3 regions of the Pseudomonas sp. NPDC090208 genome follow, and region 1 is predicted to be linked to each of the others. Evidence: riboswitches for the same ligand, from Rfam matches in the RefSeq annotation. Region 1 holds a riboswitch; each other region holds the start of a gene.
What was found. A riboswitch is a leader RNA that binds a small molecule or an ion and turns the genes downstream of it on or off. The one in region 1 is predicted to bind cobalamin.

Region 1 (7,305 bases):
GTGCGGTTGATTGGCGTAAACTCCGCCCCACGTCTGCGAGGAACTTTCATGACCGCTATAACTATTACCGATGCCGCCCACGACTACCTGGCCGATCTGCTGCAAAAGCAGAACACTCCGGGCATCGGCATCCGCGTGTTTATTACCCAGCCTGGCACCCAATACGCTGAAACCTGCATCGCTTACTGCAAGCCGGGTGAAGAGAAACCTGAAGACAAGGCCATCGGCCTGAAGAACTTCACTGCCTGGATCGATTCGTTCAGCGAAGCGTTCCTGGAAGATGCCGTGGTCGACTACGCCACCGACCGCATGGGTGGTCAGCTGACCATCAAGGCACCAAACGCCAAAGTGCCGATGGTCAATGCCGACAGCCCGATCAACGAGCGCATCAACTACTACCTGCAAACCGAGATCAACCCGGGTCTGGCCAGCCACGGCGGTCAGGTCACCTTGATCGATGTGGTCGAGGAAGACGACAAGAACATCGCCGTGCTGCAATTCGGCGGCGGTTGCCAGGGCTGCGGCCAGGCCGACGTGACCCTCAAGGAAGGTATCGAGCGCACGCTGCTGGAGCGCATTCCCGAGCTGGCCGGCGTCCGTGACGTCACCGACCACACGCAGAAAGAAAACGCCTATTACTAAGCGTTTGCATCTGCATGAAAAAAGCCCCGACCGGTTCGGGGCTTTTTTGTGGGCGAACAGTTCTGACTGTCCGCGACGGTTGTAGGAGCTGGCTTGCCCTGCGAGCGGCGACGCAGTCGTCGTAAAACCGGAGCACGCGATTTATCTGAAACACCACGCTAGCCGGTTTTACGACTGCTTCGCAGCCGCTCGCAGGACAAGCCAGCTCCTACAGGTTCAGCGTCGGTACAGATGAGCATGGCTGGCACGATACAGCGACGACTCGCTGAACACCTCATTGCCCAGCACTCGCCCGACCAGGATCAGCGCGGTACGCCGGAATCCCTTGTTGCGCACCTTTTCTTCGATATCCGCCAGGGTGCCGACCACCCAGTCCTGATCCGGCCAGCTGGCGCGGTGAATCACCGCAATCGGGCAGTCCGCCCCGTAATGCGGGGTCAGTTCTTCGACGATATTGCCCAGATGCTTGACCCCCAGGTGGATCGCCATGGTGGTCTTGTGCTGCGCCAGATCGGCCAGCGCTTCGCCCTCCGGCATCGGGCTCTTGTCGGCATAGCGGGTCAGAATCACGCTCTGGGCAATGTCCGGCAGGGTCAGTTCGGTGCCGAGCAGGGCGGCGCAGGCGGCGGTGGCGGTGACGCCGGGAATGATTTCGAAAGGAATGCCCAGCTCACGCAGGCAACGAATCTGCTCGCCGATGGCGCCATACAGACTCGGGTCGCCAGAGTGTACGCGAGCGACATCCTGACCGTTTGCATGAGCAGATTTCATCAAGGCGATGATCTGTTCCAGGTGCAATTCGGCGCTGTTGGTCACCTGAACGGCTTGATGACCCTCCAGCACCGCTTCCGGCACCAGCGATCCGGCATAGATGATCACCGGGCAGGTACGGATCAGGCGTTGGCCTTTGACGGTGATCAGCTCCGGATCACCGGGGCCTGCGCCAATGAAGAAAACGGTCATGAAAACTCCGGGGAATATTAGGTGCTGGATCAGGCGCCCATGCGAACGGCGGGAGCGAATTCATTCGCGATGCGAAAGCTCAGACGACACATCGGTGGTGGTCTTGCAGGCCTCTCGCGAATGAATTCGCTCCCACGCAAAGCGCGTCGTCACAGGGTTGTCGCCAAGGCAAAGGTCGCTCGCGAGCTGTTGCGGCGCGGGATCATCAGCCTGGCAGGCGCGCCCGACAAGCGCGAAACCATCGCCAGCGCCGCGCTTTCGGCAACACCGTAGCAGCCGGTGTTGTCGAATGCGACCTGCGAGCGATGGCTCAATTGCGTCTCGAACGGTGCCAGTTCGGCAGCGCTGAAAAAAACCAGCGGCAGGCGCAGATGTTCGGCCAGTTCCAGCAACCCGGCCTCGGACGACTTGCTGTCGATGGAGGCGAGGGCGCTGATATCGGAAAGACGCACGCGCTGTTCCAGCAGACAGACATCGATCAACCCCATCAGCACCGACGCCGGGCAGCCACGCTGGCAGCCCAGGCCGATCACCATGGGGTTGCGACCTTCACTCATACGGCGTGATTGAGCTCGGACTGGGTCAGTTTGGCGTCGTGACGACGGAACAGCCAGGCGCTGATCACGCCCATGGCGACCCAGAACGCCGCGTTGGTCAGCCAGGAGGCGATCTTGAACTGGTGCTCCAGCTCTTCCGGCGCCAGTGCCGAATACACGGCCGGTTGCGGTGCGCCGATCAGGTGCGGCACCACCAGAATCGCCACGCCCAGTGCCTTGAGCAGCCAGTTATGGGCGAACACGATCAGCGCCAGACCGACAGCGGTGGAGGCGGCGGTGCCGATCCACCAGATCTGCCGTTGGGTCAGATCGGCAGCCGCGGTGCCCGGCAGTTCCGGCGGCAGGCCCATGGTCGGCGCGGCGACGAACACGGCGAAGCCCGCCAGGCCCCACAGTGCGCCCTGGCCGATGCTGCGCGGGGCGCGCAGGGTGTACAGCGCCGCCAGCATCAGCGAGAAGCCGACAGCGACCACCAGATTGCCGCCGGTGGTGGACAGAATGCGCTGCCAACCGTCTTCCGGCTCCCAGGCTTCTTCGTCATGGACATGGCCGGCCATGGCGCCTTCGGCATGTTCGTGGACTTCGACCGGTGCGGATTTTTCGTAGGTTTCCGCCTGCAGGATCAGCGGCGCGACCGAGAAGCTCTGAAACAGGGTCAGCAGCAGGGCGGCGAGCAGTCCGGTGAAACCGGCCGTTTGAGCGATTCGCTTGAACATGACGGCAGGTCTCAGTGGCAAGGGAAGGCGGAGCTGTGACGGGTGTCGTGCGCGGCGTTGTGTACGGCGTCGATGTGCGAGAAGCCGGCGAAGTAGACCAGGCAGGCACCGAGGATCATGGCGCTGACGGCGGAGGTCAGGCGCTGGGCCAGGGTGTTGGTGGTGGTGCTGGCGGTGGATGGGCTGGTAGTGCTGATCGACATGGCGCTTCCCTCGAAATGATCGGCGAACGGGAAGGCGCAAGGAAAACCGCTGACGAAAGTCGGCAGTCAACGCAACAGCGCCCGCCCACCGCGGGTTTGTTATGTAAAGGTCACTGGGCCGGTCTCCGGGCTTGCGAGGGGGCGTTGTGCACGCACCGTCAAGAATCGCCTTCCCATATCGCTGCCGACACAGTGGATCTGACTCTTCACTCGCTTACCGTTGCGGGGGCAGCACCGGACTTATGCGGACCTCAGGGGTCTGCATGCACCGGTTTCCCGTTTCACCCTGTGAAGGGCACCCGTAACAAGTTGTGTAGGAGACCACGGAGCGGGGTGGCCGTCAATCGGGGGTGTGTCTGACGTATTGCTGATCTGCTGACGCAGCCCTGTTTCGCCTCCGGCACGTTACGCAGACCCATGTAGGAGCTGGCTTGTCCTGCGAGCGGCGACGAAGTCGTCGTAAATCCTGTGTCCTTGGCGTGTCTGACACTCCGCTGAGTCTGCTAACGCAGCCTTGTTTCGCCTACGGCGAGTTACTTGGAAAAGCCCCAAGTAACCAAGGGCTTTCTTCCCCGCCATACGGTGCCTCGCTAATGCTTGGCATACCCTCACTCCGGCAATGCTCCGTGGGCCCGCCGCGAATGGGCCATCCATGGCCCACGCGGCTCTCGCGGCATCCATGCCGCTCGGCCCACTGCGCATCGCCTGCGTTCGGCCTTCTGGGACGGGGCCCCAAAATCAAAGGCCAGATCAAAAGCCGGCGAAACACAGACTCCCTGTGGGAGCGGGCTCGCCCGCGAAGGCGGGTTGTCAGATACCGCCACATCCCCGGACCAGCGAAAACCCACTGTGGGAGCGAATTCATTCGCGATGACCTTCCAGGCGATACAAAACCATCGTCATGAACACCCCATCGCGAATAAATTCGCTCCCACCGTTTCTCAGGGTGTCCGGCAAGTTCAGCACGCCACCAAGCCCTGTAGCAGCATGGCTCGCCCGCGAAGGCGTCTTTGGGATCGCCATCGCCAGCAAGCCGGACTGCTACAGAAAAGCGAAACGTAAACCCTGTGGGGCCGGCTTGTTGGCGAATGCTTCAGGCGGTCCTTCACGGTTTTCACATTGACCTTCACAAGGTCACTGCGTAGCCTTGCGCACTTGAGGTTCGCCCATCCGCCAACAGGCCGTGACGGGCGCTAAGAAGGGAATGCGGTCCGGACACCGTCCGGAGCACGCCGCAGCTGCCCCCGCAACTGTAATCGGTCATGTTCATTGCACAGCCACTGCGCGAGCGGGAAGGCGCGATGGATGTCAGTCGCTCGACGCGCACTGACCACCGTAAGCCAGGAGACCTGCCTCGAAGCGGACGTCACGTCCAAGCATTCTCACTACAACCGGGCGGGGTGATCCGGTGGCGAATCGAGCTGCGAGCCGTTTCTTTGCTGACGGTCGTGCGGCTCTCGTCCCGTTTGCCCGCCGCAAGCCCAAGGGCAAACGATGAAAACACTGGCCAAACTCCCCGTCACCATCGTCACCGGCTTTCTCGGCTCGGGTAAGACCACCTTGTTGCGGCACATGCTGGACAACGCCGAAGGCCGCCGCATCGCGGTGATCGTCAATGAATTCGGCGAGCTGGGCATCGACGGTGAAATCCTCAAGCAATGCACCATCGGTTGCACCGAGGAAGAAGCCATCGGCCGCGTCTACGAGCTGGCCAACGGCTGCCTGTGCTGCACCGTGCAGGAAGAGTTCTTCCCGGTCATGCGCGAACTGGTTGCCCGCCGTGGCGATCTGGACCACATCCTCATCGAAACGTCCGGTCTGGCCTTGCCGAAACCGCTGGTACAAGCCTTCCAGTGGCCGGAAATCCGCAACGCCTGCACCGTCGACGCGGTGATCACCGTGGTCGACAGCCCGGCCGTGGCGGCGGGCACGTTTGCCGCCTTCCCGGATCAGGTCGATGCCCAGCGCAAGCTCGATCCGAACCTGGATCACGAATCGCCGCTGCATGAGCTGTTCGCCGACCAACTGGCCAGCGCCGATCTGGTGATTCTCAACAAGACCGACATGATCGAGCCTGAAGCGCTGGCCGCCGTGCGTGCGGAAGTCGCTGAAGAGCTGCCGCCGGCGGTAAAAGTCATCGAGGCCAGCAAAGGCCAGTTGCCGATCAACGTCCTGCTGGGGCTGGGTGCCGAGTCGGAGCTGCACATCGACGGGCGCAAGACTCACCACGACGAGCACCATGACGACGATGATCACGACGACCACGATCATGACGCCTTCGACTCGATCTCCATCACGCTGCCGCAGGCCGACGAATCACTGCTGCTGGATGCCCTGACTCAGGCGGTGGTGCAGCACGGTATCCTGCGGGTCAAGGGCTTCGCGGCGATTCCGGGCAAGCCGATGCGCCTGCTGTTGCAAGGCGTCGGTACGCGCTTCGACAAGCACTTCGATCGTCCGTGGAAAGCCGACGAGCCTCGCGACACCCATCTGGTGCTGATCGGTCAGGAACTCGACGCCGCCGTGCTCGAAGCCCAACTGCGCGCCGCGCTGCAAGGCTAAGCCATGCACCTGCTGCGCACCCAGCCCGGCGGCTTTGTCCCGGACGACAGCATTGCCGATCTTGGACAGACCCCCGCCGAGCTGGTGATCCTGTGCAGCGGCGATTCCCATCTGGCGCTGCTGGCGGAAACCGCGCAGCAGTTGCCGGACGATTACCCCAGCCTGCGTCTGGCCAACCCGATGCAGGTGCAGAACCACGCTTCGGTCGACCTGTATGTCGACGAGGTGCTGCGCCACGCCAAGGTCATCCTGATTTCCCTGCACGGCGGCATCGGCTACTGGCGCTACGGCGTCGAGCGGCTGGTGGAACTGACGGCGGCTTCCAGAAAAGGCGGCGGCGTGAAACTGATTCTGGTGCCGGGCGACGACCGTCCCGACCCGGAACTCAGTGACCTCAGTACAGAGCCGGTCGAGGACCGCGAGCGGCTCTGGCATTACTTGCGACAGGGCGGCAAACACAACGCCCTGCAATTGTTCAATTGTCTCGCCAACCGCTGGCTCGGGCGCGATTACCCCTGGAGCGAGCCGCAGGCGTTGCCGCGCACGGCGATCTATCACCCGCAAAAGGCCAGTGCCGAACTGGCCGACTGGCAGGCTGACTGGCAAGCCGATCAGCCGGTGGCAGCGGTGTTGTTCTATCGCTCGCATTTGCAGGCGGCCAACACCGCGTTCATCGACGTGTTCTGTCAGCGCCTGCAGGCTCAGGGCCTGAACCCGTTGCCGATTGCCGTGGCAAGCCTGAAAGAGCCGGCCTGCCTCGACACGGTACAGGCCTGGCTGGACCAGACCGACACGGAAATCATCCTCAACACCACCGGTTTTGCGCAGTCCAGTCCGGAGGCGCCGCATTTACGACCGTTCCGTCGAAATATCCCGGTGATCCAGGCCATCTGCGCCCAGGACAACGAACCGGGCTGGATGGACAGCGAGCAGGGCCTCGGCCCGCGGGATCTGGCGATGCACATCGCCTTGCCGGAACTCGACGGGCGCATCATCAGCCGACCGATCAGCTTCAAGGATCTGGCCTGGCGCAGCGAGCGCAGCCAGTCCGACGTGGTCTGCTATCGGGCCCAGCCCGAGCGCATGGATTTCGTCGCCGAACTGGCGCGACGCTGGGTGTTGCTGGCGCGCACCGCCAATGCCGACAAGCGGGTGGCGCTGATTCTGGCGAACTATCCGACCCGCGACGGACGTATCGGCAATGGTGTCGGCCTCGACACCCCGGCAGCAGCGCTGAACATCCTCAAGGCCCTGCAGGCCGAGGGCTATCCGGTCGGCGAGCTGCCGCAGGATGGCACGGCGTTGATTCATGCGTTGCTCGGCGGCGTGACCAATGACCCGGACAGCCTCGATCAGCGACCATGCCAGCAAAGCATGGCGATGGACGAATACCTGGCGGCCTTTCGCGCCTTGCCGCAAGCCAATCAGGCGGCGGTGGTCGAGCGCTGGGGCCCGCCGCAAAGCGACCCGATGTGCCGCAATGGGCGGATGATGGTGGCCGGCCTGCGTTTCGGCCTGACCTTCGTCGGCATTCAGCCGGCGCGGGGCTACAACGTCGATCACAGCGCGGTCTACCACGACCCGGATCTGGTGCCGCCCCATGGCTATCTGGCGTTCTACTTCTGGCTGCGCAAAAGCTACGGCGCCCACGCGCTGATCCAT
Region 2 (7,305 bases), on a different contig from region 1:
ATTCCCTTCCTTAAAGAGACGCTCGGTTGGTGATCCCGGCGGCGGTCGATCCGGCAGTGGTACTGCAGACGGCCGCAGCGCTGCGACGTGCCGAACGCATTCTGATCATCACCGGTGCCGGGCTGTCGGCGGATTCCGGCCTGCCGACCTATCGCGGCGTCGGCGGTCTGTACAACGGTCGCACCGATGACGACCTGCCGATTGAAATGGCGCTGTCCGGGCCGATGCTGCGTCGCGACCCGGCGCTGTGCTGGAAATACATTGCCCAATTAGGTAGCGCTTGCCTGGGCGGACAGCCCAATGCGGCGCATTATGCGATCGCGCAATTGCAGCGACACAAACCGCAGTGCTGGGTGCTGACGCAGAACGTCGACGGTTATCATCGCGCGGCGGGCAGCCCGCCGGAGCGACTGATCGAAATCCACGGGCAGATCGCGCCGCTCTACTGCCAGTCCTGCGGCGCCGAAGACCCGCTATTGAGCGAACACCTGCAGCGGCCGTTGCCGCCGTTGTGCGCGCAATGCCATGGCGTGCTGCGGCCACCGGTGGTGCTGTTCGAGGAAATGTTGCCGGAGCTGGCACTGAATGTGCTGTATGAGGAGATGGCGAAAGGCTTCGATGCTGTTTTAAGTATCGGCACGACCGCCAGTTTCCCGTATATTCACGAGCCGATGCTGCGCACGCGAGTCACGGGAGGCTTTACCGCCGAGATCAATCCTTCACCGACTGATCACTCCGCGCACATGGACGCGTCGTTAAGATGCCGAGCCTTAGATGTCATGGAGTTACTGGTAAGTCACATTTGTGTCGATTGAATTTGCAAATGATGACGATAGAAGGCATAGTCTCGGCTTCTTTACACATTAGCCACGGTCGTGCCCATGCTGAATCGCTTCGCACCCCTCGTGCCTCTCGCACTCGTTACGCTGCTGTTCGGCTGCGCGGCCCAGATGCCAGCGTCGCAACAACAGTCGCAGAATCAGATGAAGGATTCTGTCACCGCTCAAAGCGCCGCCAAGCGTGCCGATTACGCCTCTTCCGTTCTGGATGACGAAATCGCCACCGAAGATGAGCTGGCCCAGTTCGCTGACAACAAGCCTTACCAGTTGCCGGTACTGGCTGACAGCATTCTCGAGCGTGGCAAGTCGCTGATTGGCACCCGATACCGTTTCGGTGGTACCTCGACCACTTCCGGTTTCGACTGCAGCGGTTTCATCGGTTACCTGTTCCGTGAAGAGGCCGGCATGAGCCTGCCGCGTTCTTCCCGCGAAATGATCAACATCGATGCCCCTCTGGTCAAACGCAACGACCTCAAGCCAGGTGACCTGCTGTTCTTCAGCACCGCAGGCCGTGGTCGCGTCAGCCATGCCGGCATCTATCTGGGCGATGACCAGTTCATCCATTCCAGCAGCCGCCGCAGCGGTGGTGTGCGTGTCGACAGTCTCGACGACGCCTACTGGGCCCGTACGTTCATCGAAGCCAAGCGCGCGCTGGCCATGGCACCCGGCAAAGGGCCAGAAACCACGACCGCGATGTCCTCGACTACACTTAAACACCCGCGTCCACATCGTTGATATTAAAGCGTGCAACCGGGGAAACCCCGATTGCACGTTGCTTCGGCTCCCGGCAGAGTAAGCCGCATCCTCAAAGGTTGTTGTGTTTATGTCGATTACGGTACGCCTGGCTGTTGCTTCTCTGGCTGTATTGCTGGCCGCCTGTTCCAGTAATCCACCGCCATCCCCACCCAAGGTCGTTTCCCGGCCTGTGGTATCTGCTCCCTCCCAGTTTTCTTCTCCGCTCGCCGATGACGTACTGCTGCGTGCCATCGGGCTGGTCGGCACGCCCTATCGCTGGGGCGGCAACACGCCGGATTCCGGTTTCGATTGCAGTGGTCTGATCGGCTACGTGTATCAGGGCGCCGCAGGCATTACCTTGCCGCGCTCGACCCGCGAGATGATCAACCTGCGCGGTCCGGACATCGATCGCAGCGAGTTGCAGACCGGTGATCTGGTGTTCTTCGCCACCAACGGCGGCTCCAACGTCAGCCATGCCGGTATCTATGTCGGCGAAGGCCGCTTCGTCCATGCCCCGGCCACTGGCGGCACGGTCAAGCTGGACAGCCTCGACAAGCCCTATTGGCAGAAAGCCTGGCTGAACGCCAAGCGAGTGATCCAGCCGTCGAATCTGGCGCGGCAATAAGGCTATTTCGGGGGACTGGCTTGTGTCGCGGTCGATGTAGGAGCTGGCTTGTGACACGGTCGATGTAGGAGCTGGCTTGTCCTGCGACCGGCGACGAAGTCGTCGTAAATCCGGCAAGCGCGGTGTGTCAGGAATGCATAGTCGTCAGGATTTACTGCCGGTTCCCGGCAGGTCGCAGGGCAAGCCAGCTCCTACAGGGCGCGCGGCGCCCATTGCACAGGCGCCGCATGTGCGAGGCGCCGCGTCATTGGGCTGTATTGCTCGCCTGCACCGTCCGCGCCGCTGTTACCCGCCAGATCACATTGCCGACATCGTCGGCCACCAGCACGCCGCCTTTGTTGTCGTTGACCACCCCCACCGGGCGGCCCTGGGCTTTTTCGTCGGCGTTGAGGAAGCCGGTCAGCAGATCCACCGGGGTGCCGCTCGGCTTGCCGTCCTTGAACGGTACGAACAGCACCTTGTAGCCGCTGTGGGGTTTGCGGTTCCACGAGCCGTGCTGGCCGACGAACAAACCTTCGTTGAACGGCGCCGGCAGCGACTTGCCATCGGCGAACGCCAATCCCAGTGACGCAGTGTGCGGGCCGACCGCGAAGTCCGGGGCGATGGCTTTCTGCACCAGCTCAGGATTCTGTGGCGACACCCGCACATCGACATGCTGGCCGTAATAACTGAACGGCCAGCCATAAAAGGCGCCGTCTTGCACCGAGGTCACGTAATCGGGCACCAGGTCGCTGCCGATTTCGTCACGCTCGTTGACCGCCGTCCACAGCTTGCCGGTGTGCGGGTCCCAATCCATGCCGTTGGGGTTGCGCAGGCCGGAGGCGAATATCCGGTGATTGCCGGTGGCAGCGTCCACTTCCCAGATCGCCGCCCGGCCTTTTTCCGCGTCCAGACCGTTTTCACCGACGTTGCTGTTGGAGCCGACGGTGACATACAGCTTGCTGCCATCAGGACTGGCGATGACGTTCTTGGTCCAGTGGTGATTCAGTGTGCCGCCGGGCAGGTCAGTCACCTTCAGCGGCTCGCCCTTGATCGAGGTGGCGCCGGGTTCGTAGTTGAAACGCAGCAGGCGGTCGGTGTCGGCGACATAGAAATTGTTGCCCACCAGGGCCATGCCGAATGGCGAATTCAGATGGTCGATGAACACCGTACGGGTTTCGGCGACGCCGTCATGGTCCTTGTCGCGCAGCAGGGTGATGCGGTTGGCGCTCGGCACGCCGGCCCCGGCGCGGCCCATGACTTTCTTCATGACCCAGCCACGAATGCCCTTGCCGTCATCGGGTTTGGGCGGGGCGTTGGTTTCCGCCACCAGCACGTCGCCGTTGGGCAGCACGTAGAGCCAGCGCGGGTGATCAAGGTTCTTGGCGAAGGCGGCAACCTGGGTGCCCGGCGCTGCCGTCGGTTTCGCGCCTGTCGGCCAGCCGACTGCCGGGGCGATGTTCACCGTTGGAAACAGCGTCTTGTTCGGTTCCGGCAGCTGCGGCGACGGCCCCATGCCGTCCGCGACCTGCAGCCGGGAAGATTCGCCGCAGGCGGCAAGGCCGGCGGCGAGCAACAACACAACGACAACCTGGGGTCTGAGCGTGAGCATGGTCGATCTCCATTTCGTCGCCACCAGTCGACGGCGTCTTTATGAATAGAGGTGCAGGCGCTGTCGGGGGTTCAATGGCTGAACCGAATCACGGGTTCGATTGACGCTCCGGGGTCAACCCTCTAACCTTCGCCGATTGTTTCAGGTGCCCCGCCAGTCGGGGTGAAACAGGGAAGCCGGTGCGTGACTCGCTGCACCATCCCGGCACTGCCTCCGCAACGGTAAATGAGTCAAGGCCACGCACGGTGCCACTGTGTTTTCGGACATGGGAAGGCGCGTGGCTCGCGCGAAAGTCGCACGTCGCTCATGAGTCCGGAGACCGGCCTGATCCATCCGAACAGCATCACGGAGGGCGATGCTCTGCGCGGGCCCGGCCTTGTCCGGCGCCTGCTGTCAGTCTTTGCCCGCGTCTGCCGTGTGCCACACCTGCCCTCAAGCGGAGAGCTGAGATGAGCGAATCCACCGAACGTGACGAACGCCACCTGGCGCGCATGCTGCGCAAAAAGGCCGTGATCGACGAGCGCATTGCCAGCGCACCCAATGAATGCGGCCTGTTGCTGGTATTGACCGGCAACGGCAAAGGCAAGAGCAGCTCCGCCTTCGGCATGCTCGCCCGGGCGATGGGCCACGGCATGCAGTGCGGCGTGGTGCAGTTCATCAAGGGCCGCAACGCGACCGGCGAAGAACTGTTTTTCCGCCGTTTCCCCGAGCAGGTGCGCTACCACGTCATGGGCGAAGGTTTCACCTGGGAAACCCAGGACCGTCAGCGCGACATCGCTGCTGCCGAAGCCGCCTGGGGGGTGACCCGGCAATTGCTGCAGGACCCGGGCGTCAGTCTGGTGATCCTCGATGAACTGAACATCGCCCTCAAGCATGGCTATCTCGATCTGGATCAGGTGCTCAGCGACCTGCAGGCCCGTCCGCCGATGCAACATGTGGTGATCACCGGGCGTGGCGCGAAACAGGAACTCATTGACCTGTCCGACACCGTGTCGGAAATCGCCATGGTCAAGCACGCGTTTCAGGCCGGTATCAAGGCACAGAAAGGCATCGAACTGTGAGCGAGCCCAGACAGTGTCCCGCGGTGTTGATCGCCGCGCCGGCGTCCGGTCAGGGCAAGACCACCGTGACCGCCGCGCTGGCGCGCCTGCACCGCAATCTGGGGCGCAAGGTCCGCGTCTTCAAGTGCGGGCCGGATTTTCTCGATCCGATGATTCTCGAACGGGCCAGCGGCCATCCGGTGTACCAGTTGGACATGTGGATGGTCGGCGCGGAAGAAAGCCGTCGGCTGCTGTGGGAAGCGGCCGCTGAAGCTGACCTGATCCTCATCGAAGGGGTGATGGGCCTGTTCGACGGCACACCGTCCAGCGCCGATCTGGCCCGGCATTTCGGTGTGCCGGTGCTGGCGGTGATCGACGGCACGGCCATGGCCCAGACCTTCGGCGCCCTGGCGTTAGGACTGGCGCGCTATCAGGCAGACCTGCCGTTTGCCGGTGTACTGGCCAACCGCGTCGGCACCGTGCGCCACGCGCAGTTGCTGGAAGGCAGCCTGACCGAAGGATTGCGCTGGTATGGCGCGCTGTCGCGGGACACCGGTATCGAACTGCCGAGCCGCCACCTGGGCCTGGTGCAAGCCAGCGAGCTGAACGATCTGGATGTGCGTCTGGACGCCGCTGCGGAGGCGCTGGCCAGCACCTGCGACGCGACCTTGCCGCCAGCGGTGACTTTCGCGGCGCCCGATTTTGTGACCCCCGAGCCTTTGCTGGCCGGGGTGCGCATTGCCGTGGCCCATGATGAAGCCTTCGCCTTCACCTACGGCGCCAGCCTCGACCTGTTGCGCAACATGGGCGCCGAGCTGAGCTTTTTCTCGCCGATCCGCGACCGCGAACTGCCACCGGCCGACAGCCTGTACCTGCCCGGAGGTTATCCCGAGTTGCATCACCGGACCCTGGCGCAGAACACCTCGATGCTCGACGCCATCCGTGCTCACCACGCCGCAGGCAAGCCGTTGCTGGCCGAGTGTGGCGGCATGTTGTACCTGCTCGATGCGCTGACCGATGTCGATGGGCAGCGCGCCGAACTGGTCGGCCTGCTCGACGGCGAAGCGGTGATGCAGAAGCGTCTGGCGGCACTGGCGTTGCAGGCGGTGGAGTTGCCGGAAGGCACGCTGCGCGGGCATACCTATCACCATTCCCTGACCAGCACCGAATGGACGCCGATTGCCCGGGGTGTCAGTCCCAACGGCGGGCGCGGCGCCGAGGCGGTGTATCGGCAGGGGCGGATGACGGCCTCGTACGTGCATTTCTATTTCCCGTCGAACCCCCGGGCGATGGCGGCGCTGTTGAAGCCATGACGTTCGCAGCGAAACCTTGTGGGAGCGAATTCATTCGCGATGAGGCATGCCAGGCAATGCGGCTGTATCGAATGCAGCTGTATCGACCGTGCGGACCTCTCGCGAATGAATTCGCTCCCACAGCCGAACCTGCTCATCTGGCAAATGGAGGCTTGTCATGACTGACCACGCCTTCAACGACGCCGAACGCGCGGCGGTGTACCGGGCGATTGCCGAGCGGCGGGACATGCGTCACTTCAGCGGCGGCACGGTGGCACCCGAATTGCTCGCACGTTTGCTGGCGGCGGCCCATCACGCGCCGAGTGTCGGCCTGATGCAGCCATGGCGTTTCATCCGCATCAGCGACCGCGCCTTGCGTGGGCAGATCCAGGCACTGGTCGAGGCCGAACGGGTGCGCACTGCCGAGGCGTTGGGCGAACGCTCCGATGACTTCATGAAACTCAAGGTCGAAGGTATCAACGACTGTGCCGAGGTGCTGGTTGCCGCGCTGATGGACGATCGGGAAAAACACATCTTTGGCCGACGCACCTTGCCGGAGATGGACATGGCGTCGCTGTCCTGCGCGATCCAGAATCTCTGGCTGGCGGCCCGGGCCGAAGGGCTGGGCATGGGCTGGGTGTCGCTGTTCGAACCTCAGGCGCTGGCCGACCTGCTGAAGATGCCAGCCGGTTCAAAGCCCCTGGCGGTACTCTGCCTGGGGCCGGTCAAGGAATTCTATCCGGCGCCGATGCTGGTACTGGAAGGCTGGGCGCAGGAGCGCCCGCTACAGGAACTGCTGTACGAGAACACATGGGGAGTGAATTCATGAGTGTGGCGTTATTGAGTGTCGCCGGGGTTGCGCTGGATGCGCTGCTTGGCGAGCCAAAACGAAACCACCCGCTGGTGGCGTTCGGCAGGTTCGCCGAGCGCATCGAGCAACGTTTCAATGCCGGCGGCCGAGGCTGGCGCAGCCATGGCGTGACCGCCTGGTTTATTGCGGTGATTCCGCTGACCCTGCTGGCCACCGCATTGAGCTGGCTGCCTTGGATCGGCTGGCTGGTGGAGGTGCTGGCGCTGTACTGCGCGCTGGGGCTGCGCAGCCTCGGCGAACATGTCGAGCCGGTGGCGCGCGCGTTGCGTGGCGATGATCTTGAAGAAGCCCGCCGCCGCGTGGGTTATCTGG
Region 3 (7,305 bases), on a different contig from region 1:
CGCGGGAATGAAAAGGGTTGAGGCGAAAATGACAGAGACGCCAGGCCAATCACGATCAGTTTTTGATTTTATCGACGGCGTGCGAGAAAGCTCTGCTCGCGATCTGGCGCGAAGTGGCAGCAGGTTGTGTCAGACACACTGCGCGCACAGGATTTACGACGGGTTCCCCGCCGCTCGCAGGACAAGCCAGCTCCTACAGGTCATGAGTTCGCCGCACCGTAGCAGCATGGCTTGCCAGCGGCAGCGGTCTTGAAGACGTCAGCGCCGGTAAGCCGGACTGCTACAGGATTCGCGGCGTTCGCCGGGTTGGACGACAAACGCAAACCCTGTGGGAGCGGGCTTGCCCGCGAATGCGGTGTATCAGCCACCTGTAGGCGTCAGGTTGATCGCTATCGCGGGCAAGCGCGCCCCTACAGGAATGTGGTGCTTTGCCATTTGACGCGCAGTTCAGGCCACCGCCGTGCGGTTACGGCCCTGGGCCTTGGCCTTGAACAGCGCTTTGTCGGCGCTGCCGAGCAAGGCGTGGACGCTCTGGTCGGCAGCGTTCATCGAGGCGATGCCGAGGCTGGCGGTGATGCCTTCCATGTGTTCGCAAGGCAGCCGGGCGATGGCTTCGCGCAGTTGCTCGGCGGTCAGCTCGGCGTCTTCCAGCGAGGTGCCAGCGAGCAAGACGGCAAATTCCTCACCGCCCAACCGGCCACAGACATCGATTTCCCGCGCCGACTCGCAGATCACCGCGCCCACCTGGCGCAACACCTCGTCGCCGGCCTGATGCCCATAGGAATCGTTGATGAGCTTGAAGTGATCGATGTCCAGCATCAATGCACACAGCGGCAGATCGTTGCGCTTGCAGTCTTCCCAGGACTGTTCGGCTTGAAGGAAGAACGCCCGCCGGTTTTTCAGCCCAGTCAGCTCGTCAGTCTGCGCCGCGTGGCTGGCGATGCCGTGGGCGTACTCCATCTCGCGGGTCAGGCTGAACGCCTTTTCCATGGCCGCCGACAAGGTGTTGGTGGCGCTGGCGACGAACGAGGCAAACACTAGCGACGCCACAGCCATGCCGATCTGGGTCGACATCGGCTGCAGCAGCAACCAGAACGAGCACGGCAGTAACACCAGGCCAATCGACACCAGCACCATGGAGCGATAAGCCGAATAACACGACACCGCGCTGACCGACATGCCCACGGCAAACAGCAGCACCAGGGTTTGGGTCAGAAGATCGCCGCCGCTCATCAGCGCCACCGCGCCGCCACCCCAGATCGACGCCGACAACACCAGCGTCGCCCAGTAAATCGGCTCCCAGCGCTCCGGGGTGCGGGCATCGACGGGGCTGCGGAAATACACCAGCAACATCGCCAGCCGCAGGCAGGTGGAAGCCCCCAGCACGATCAGCCAGCGATACATCACCCCGTGGTCGACCCGGTCAAAGCACAGCCAGCTGAGCATCAATGCGCCCAACAGGCTGCCGAACACGGAAAAAAAGCTCTGGCGAAACAACAGGTGCATGCGATCGCTGCGCACCTGGGCCCGTATCAGGACATCACGCTCGTGTTGAATCTCAAGGACGTCCATTCGATCCGCCTGCTTTGTGTCACCGTGACAACGCGCGATTGTGGCATCGTGCTATGACGGTATACAACACAGGCAACTATAAACCGCGTTTATTTGGCATTGCGCCCTGCCCGATCAACGTGCCAGGTCAAAACGACGGGCGCCGGCAGCGGCATCACGGGCCAGGCTGAGCGCATATACCCGGCTGCTTTCGCTCATTCGATAGCTGACCTGGCCCTGCGCCGTCGGCGCGACCACGAGCAGCGAGGCGGCCACCAACCGTTCCAGAACCTCGACCTGCAGCGGCTGTTCCGGAGTGTCCTGCCCCACCGCTCGCAGCGCATCGTCGAGGCTGAAGCCGCCATCGAACGCTGCCAGTTGAACGAACACCCGCCGTGCGTCCTCTGCAATCAAGCCGTGACTCCAGTCCAGCGACGCCCGCAGGCTCCGTTGCCTGGCCGGCGCAGTACGGCGCCCCTGCCAGTCGAGACTCGCGACATCGCCCAATAATTCGGCCAGGCGCTGCAAGCCGAGGGTGCCGACCCGACGAGCAGCGATATTGATGGCCAGCGGCAGCCCTTCCAGGCGTCGGCAGATGTCGCCGATCAAGGCCACAGACGCATCATCCAGCACCAGATCGCTGCCCGTGCTTTGCGCCTGTTCGACAAACAGGCGCAGCGCCGGATACGCCAGCGCCTGTTCCGTGTCGACGTGGCCCGGAGAGCAGGCCAATGGCGGCAACGGGTAGACCCACTCACCCTCACTGCGCAGCGCTTCACGGCTGGTCAGCAGCAGGTGCAGCTCGGGGCAGGCGCCGATCAGTTGCTCACTCAACGCGGCAACGGCGTCGGCCAGATGCTCGCAGTTGTCGAGAATCAACAGGCTGCGGTGGCCGGCAAAATAGCCTGCGAGGGCAACGCAGGGATCGCCTTTGGGTTCGGCCAGGTCGAGCAATCGGCACAGGGTCCGGGGTAACCGCGCGCCCTCGCCTGCCACCACCGTCAGATCGAGATAATGCACGCGGCGCTCGAACGTCCAGAACGCCTCATGCCCAACAGCGACCGCCACACAGGATTTGCCACTGCCGCCCGGCCCGACAATCGACAGCAGGCGGCGCTGGTTCAGACTCGCGCCAAGGCTGGCGACAACCTGTTCACGCCCTGACAGTCGCACCGGCATCGGCGGCAACCCGCACTGCACCGGCCCCGCTGCTGTCGCGGCGCCCTCTCCAGCTGTCGGCGCCACGCGACGCCGGCTGACCCGGGCCACGAAGCAATAGCCGCGGCCCGGAATGTTGCTGACGTAATGCCCGCCGTCGACCGCATTGCCCAAGGCCTTGCGCAGGCTGGCGATGTTGACTCGCAGGTTGCTGTCATCCACCGCGCCGTCGCGCCAGGTCCGCGCAATCAGGGTTCGTTTGTCGACCACCTCGCCGGCGTGCTCGGCCAGCGAGATCAACAAATCCAAGGCGCGATTGCCCAAGGCAAACGGCTGGCCGTTCTTTTCCAGCCGACGCGTGCCCGGGTACAGCCGGAACGGGCCGAACTCCAGGACTTCATCGAACCGACAATTGCGGGCATCGCTCAACGGCGGCCTCCGTTTCCATGGAAAGACATTGAAAAGGGTCTGCGCCAATCAGCGCAGGGTGTAACCACCGTCGACGACGATGTCCTGACCATGGATGCTGCGCGCGGCGCTGGAGAGCATGAACAGGATCACATCGACCACCGCCGCCGGTTCCAGAAAGCGGCCATCGAGCAGACGCGCGTTGACCGCCTGGGCCACAGCATCCAGTTGCTCGCCGGGCAGGCCGAGCGATCCCCAGATCGGCGTTGCGGTCGGGCCCGGCGACACCACGTTGACCCGCACACCGGCGCCGGCCAGTTCCACTGCCAGCGTGCGGGCGTGGGCGCTGAGGGCAGCTTTCGACGCGATGTAACCGGCCAGCCCCGGAAAAGCCAGTGCCGAGAGGAAGGTGCCGATGAACACCACTGACGCCGGAGCGACCAACTGGCTGCGCAACGCGGCCAGGGTGTTCAGCGCACCCTCGCCGTTGACCGTCCAGTTGCGCTGAAAGCCGGTGGAATCCAGACCGTCGGCCAATAACGCCACGCCCGCGTTGGGCACCAGATAATCCAGCGGTCCGAGGGTTTTCGTGTAGTCGGCCAGACGCTGCAGATCCTCGGCGTCGGTCACGTCTCCCGGCAGGTAATGCAGGCGTTCGTCGTAACGGCCTTTCAGTGCTTCAAGCCCACCGGCACGGCGCGCCATCGCCACCACATAGGCGCCGCTGTCGAGCAGGCGCTCGGTGAGAACCAGACCGATGCCGGAGCTGGCCCCGGTGACCACGGCCAGACGATCGTTGAATTCACTGTTCATATCGCGTTCTTCCTGAGGGCTGAGACAGAAAAGGCATTCCCCGGGGGTGGTTTCAGGATTCGTGCCATGTCTTAAAACTCAGAAAAACAAGGGGTTGGGCGAGATTGCGGTTAATTTGACTCACGATGATCTGCGGTCATAAAGACTCTGCGGGGTCGTTATGACTACGTGGGCCAGCCTGGCGAGGCGGCGTTGCCTGACCGGACGCTTTCGCGGGCAAGCCCGCTCCCACAAAGGCGTTGGTGATATTGGCGTAGCAGTCCGGCTTGCCGGCGGTGACATGCCAGGCCCCCACCGCTGGCAAGCCATGCTGCTACAGGTTTTGGATTGCTCACCCGTCAGGCGGCAAACACAGCATTTTGTGGGAGGGAGCCCTGCTCGCGAAGGCGGTGGGTCAGTCAACACAGCATTGACCGGGATGACGCTTTCGCGAGCGGGGCTCCCTCCCACGGGTTATGTGTCGTTCAGATGATTTCTGCATGACACCAGCCCCTGTAGCAGTCCGGCTTGCCGGCGGTGACATGCTTGAGATCGCCAACACCGGCGCTGCGGGTTCACCGTCGTCGAATTCGCCTCCACAGATCGAATCGTTTAGTATCCCCGCCGCCGGTTTCCACACGGAATTAATAGGGAATCCACGGGCCAGCGGCATCGGCTCAAACGGAACTGTCCCCGCAACTGTAGGCGCCGAGCCTGCTCCACGATTGCCACTGGGTTGATCCCGGGAAGGCCGGAGCATGGCGATGAAGCGTCAGTCAGGAGACCTGCCGGCAAGCGTCAATCATCCACCGGCGGGGTGTCCGGGAAGGACATCCGTCTGCGCCGCGTGCGCGATCTGCCCTTGCCCTGCGTTTTTTGCAGCAAGTCGGGATGTGCTTTCCAGTGCCTGCCTCACCGGCCAACGGGTTTACTGGAGATCACCTTTCATGTCGCTGCGCCGCCTTGCTTCCCTGCTTCTCGCCCTGCCCCTGTCCGGCGCGGCATTCGCCGACTCGACGCACTATCCCTTGCACCTCGACAACTGCGGCATGCCGCTGACCTTCGCCAAGGCGCCCGAGAAAACCGTGACCATCGGCCAGGCCGCCAGCGAAATCCTCTATGCCCTCGGCCTGGGCGAGCACATGGTCGGTACCTCGCTGTGGTTCAACCCGGTACTGCCACCGTTCAAGGCGGCCAACGACAAGGTCGAACGCCTGGCCGACAACGCGCCGAGTTTCGAATCGGTGATCGGCAAACGTCCCGATCTGGTGCCGGTGCAGTTCGAATGGATGGTCGGCCCCCAAGGTGCGGTCGCCACCCGCGAGCAGTTCCAAGACCTGAAAATCCCGACCTACATCCTGCCGTCCGACTGCGAAGGCAAGGACAATCTCGTCGGCGCCGACGGCACGCGGCTGCAGGCTTTCCGCATCGACACGCTGTACAAGGGCATCGCCCAACTGGCGGAAATCTTCGACGTGCAGGACCGCGGCCAACAACTGATCGACGGCTACCGGGCACGTCTGACCAAGGCTGTCGAGCAGGCAAAAGCCCATGACGACAAGCACCCGTCGGTGGTGTTCTGGTTCTCCAGCGCCGACCTCAAGGTCGATCCGTACGTGGCCGGACGCAAAGGCATTCCCAACTTCATGCTCGATACCCTGGGCATGCGCAACGTCGTCGACTCCGATGAGGAATGGCCGACCGTGGGTTGGGAAACCATCGCCAGGGCCAACCCGGACATCATTGTCATCGCGCGAATGGACCGCCGCCGCTTCCCGGCGGATGACCATGAGAAGAAGCTGGCGTTTCTCAAGTCCGACCCGGTCACCCGCAACATGGACGCGGTGAAAAACAATCGCATCGTGATCATGGACGCCAATGCCATGGAGTCCGGCGTACGTCTGTTCGACGGCATCGAACAACTGGCCCAGGCCACCGCCGGGCAATGAGTCGCGAGCGCTTGCAACGCCTGCTCGGTCATGGTCTGTGGGTCGGCATCGTGTTGATGCTGGCGATCATTGCCGGGGTCGCCATCGGTGAAACCACCATCGGCCTGCCAACGATTTTCCAGGTGCTGGCGAACAAATTGTGGGCGGCGGGTTATCCGCTCGATCCCATCGACGAGGGCATTGTCTGGAACTATCGGCTGACCCGCGCCATTGTCGCGGCAGCCTGCGGTGCCGGGTTGGCGGTGGCCGGCGTGGTGTTGCAGTCGCTGTTGCGCAACCCGCTGGCCGACCCTTACCTGTTGGGGATTTCTGCAGGCGCGTCGACCGGCGCGGTGCTGGTGGCGATCATCGGCTTCGGCGCAGGAGCTCTGTCACTGTCGGCCGGTGCCTTTATCGGGGCGATGGCGGCGTTTGCTCTGGTCGCCCTGCTCGCCCGTTCCTCTCAAGGACAGAACAGCGCCGGACAGATCATCCTCGCCGGAATCGCCGGATCGCAGTTGTTCAATGCGCTGACAGCATTTCTCATCACCAAATCCGCCAGCGCCGAACAGGCACGCGGCATCATGTTCTGGCTGCTGGGCAACCTCAGCGGCGTGCGCTGGTCGTCGGTATGGCTGAGCGTGCCAGTGGTGCTGGCCGGGCTGCTGGTCTGTGTCTGGTATCGCCGGGCGCTGGATGCCTTCACCTTCGGCGCCGATTCGGCGGCCTCGCTGGGGGTGCCGGTGCGCCGGGTGCAGGTGATCCTGATCGCCAGCGCAGCGCTGGTCACGGCGGTACTGGTGTCGATCGTCGGCTCCATCGGTTTCGTCGGGCTGGTGATTCCCCACGCGGTGCGCATGATCGCCGGGGTCCGCCACAGCCGCCTGCTGCCCCTCAGCGCCTTGAGCGGCGCGCTGTTTCTGATCGCTGCCGATGTGCTGTCGCGCACGTTGATCAAGGGTCAGGTGTTGCCGATCGGCGTGATCACCGCGCTGGTCGGAGCGCCGGTGTTTGCCTTGATCCTGATCCGTGGGAGCCGCAGCCGATGAACGCGTTCAACGGGCAGACCTGTGCCTTGCAAGGCCAGCGTTTGAGTTATGCGATCAAGGGTTCGCCGTTGCTCAGCGAGGTGAACCTGAGTATTCATACCGGCGAAAACCTCGGCATCGTCGGCCCCAACGGCTCCGGTAAATCGACCCTGCTGCGGTTGCTGGCCGGGCTGCTGAAGCCTACGGCGGGCGAGGTTCGTCTGGGCGATCAAGCGCTGTCGAGCCTGAAGCGTCGCGACATCGCCCGGCAACTGGCGCTGGTGGAGCAACACGCGGAAACCGGCGATGCGATCAGCCTGTTGCAGGCCGTGGAGCTGGGGCGCACGCCGTGGCTGTCGGCGCTGACGCCGTGGAGCGAGGAAGACCGCCGCATCGTCGCTCAGGCCATCGCCGATGTCGGCCTGGAGCATTTGACCCAT

Region 2: another riboswitch for cobalamin. It lies ahead of cobO (cob(I)yrinic acid a,c-diamide adenosyltransferase); the one in region 1 lies ahead of ACIPL0_RS23920 (CbtB-domain containing protein).
Region 3: another riboswitch for cobalamin. It lies ahead of ACIPL0_RS30175 (ABC transporter substrate-binding protein); the one in region 1 lies ahead of ACIPL0_RS23920 (CbtB-domain containing protein).

Annotation. Positions count from the first base shown of each region.
Region 1 is NZ_JBIVCU010000016.1:119,072-126,376, reverse strand. It holds gene nfuA (Fe-S biogenesis protein NfuA) at 49-642, shown strand; gene cobM (precorrin-4 C(11)-methyltransferase) at 859-1,605, opposite strand; gene ACIPL0_RS23930 (cobalamin biosynthesis protein) at 1,755-2,162, opposite strand; gene ACIPL0_RS23925 (CbtA family protein) at 2,159-2,878, opposite strand; gene ACIPL0_RS23920 (CbtB-domain containing protein) at 2,890-3,081, opposite strand; cobalamin riboswitch at 3,180-3,399, opposite strand; cobalamin riboswitch at 4,223-4,453, shown strand; gene cobW (cobalamin biosynthesis protein CobW) at 4,576-5,643, shown strand; gene cobN (cobaltochelatase subunit CobN) at 5,647-7,305, shown strand, end outside.
Region 2 is NZ_JBIVCU010000010.1:54,806-62,110, forward strand. It holds gene hda (DnaA regulatory inactivator Hda) at 1-33, shown strand, start outside; gene ACIPL0_RS17495 (NAD-dependent deacylase) at 33-815, shown strand; gene ACIPL0_RS17500 (C40 family peptidase) at 882-1,574, shown strand; gene ACIPL0_RS17505 (C40 family peptidase) at 1,663-2,199, shown strand; gene ACIPL0_RS17510 (PQQ-dependent sugar dehydrogenase) at 2,444-3,790, opposite strand; cobalamin riboswitch at 3,917-4,133, shown strand; gene cobO (cob(I)yrinic acid a,c-diamide adenosyltransferase) at 4,240-4,851, shown strand; gene ACIPL0_RS17520 (cobyrinate a,c-diamide synthase) at 4,848-6,143, shown strand; gene bluB (5,6-dimethylbenzimidazole synthase) at 6,301-6,951, shown strand; gene cbiB (adenosylcobinamide-phosphate synthase CbiB) at 6,948-7,305, shown strand, end outside.
Region 3 is NZ_JBIVCU010000031.1:7,435-14,739, forward strand. It holds gene ACIPL0_RS30160 (GGDEF domain-containing protein) at 448-1,572, opposite strand; gene ACIPL0_RS30165 (ATP-binding protein) at 1,687-3,138, opposite strand; gene ACIPL0_RS30170 (SDR family NAD(P)-dependent oxidoreductase) at 3,187-3,930, opposite strand; cobalamin riboswitch at 4,521-4,717, shown strand; gene ACIPL0_RS30175 (ABC transporter substrate-binding protein) at 4,857-5,858, shown strand; gene ACIPL0_RS30180 (FecCD family ABC transporter permease) at 5,915-6,886, shown strand; gene ACIPL0_RS30185 (ABC transporter ATP-binding protein) at 6,883-7,305, shown strand, end outside.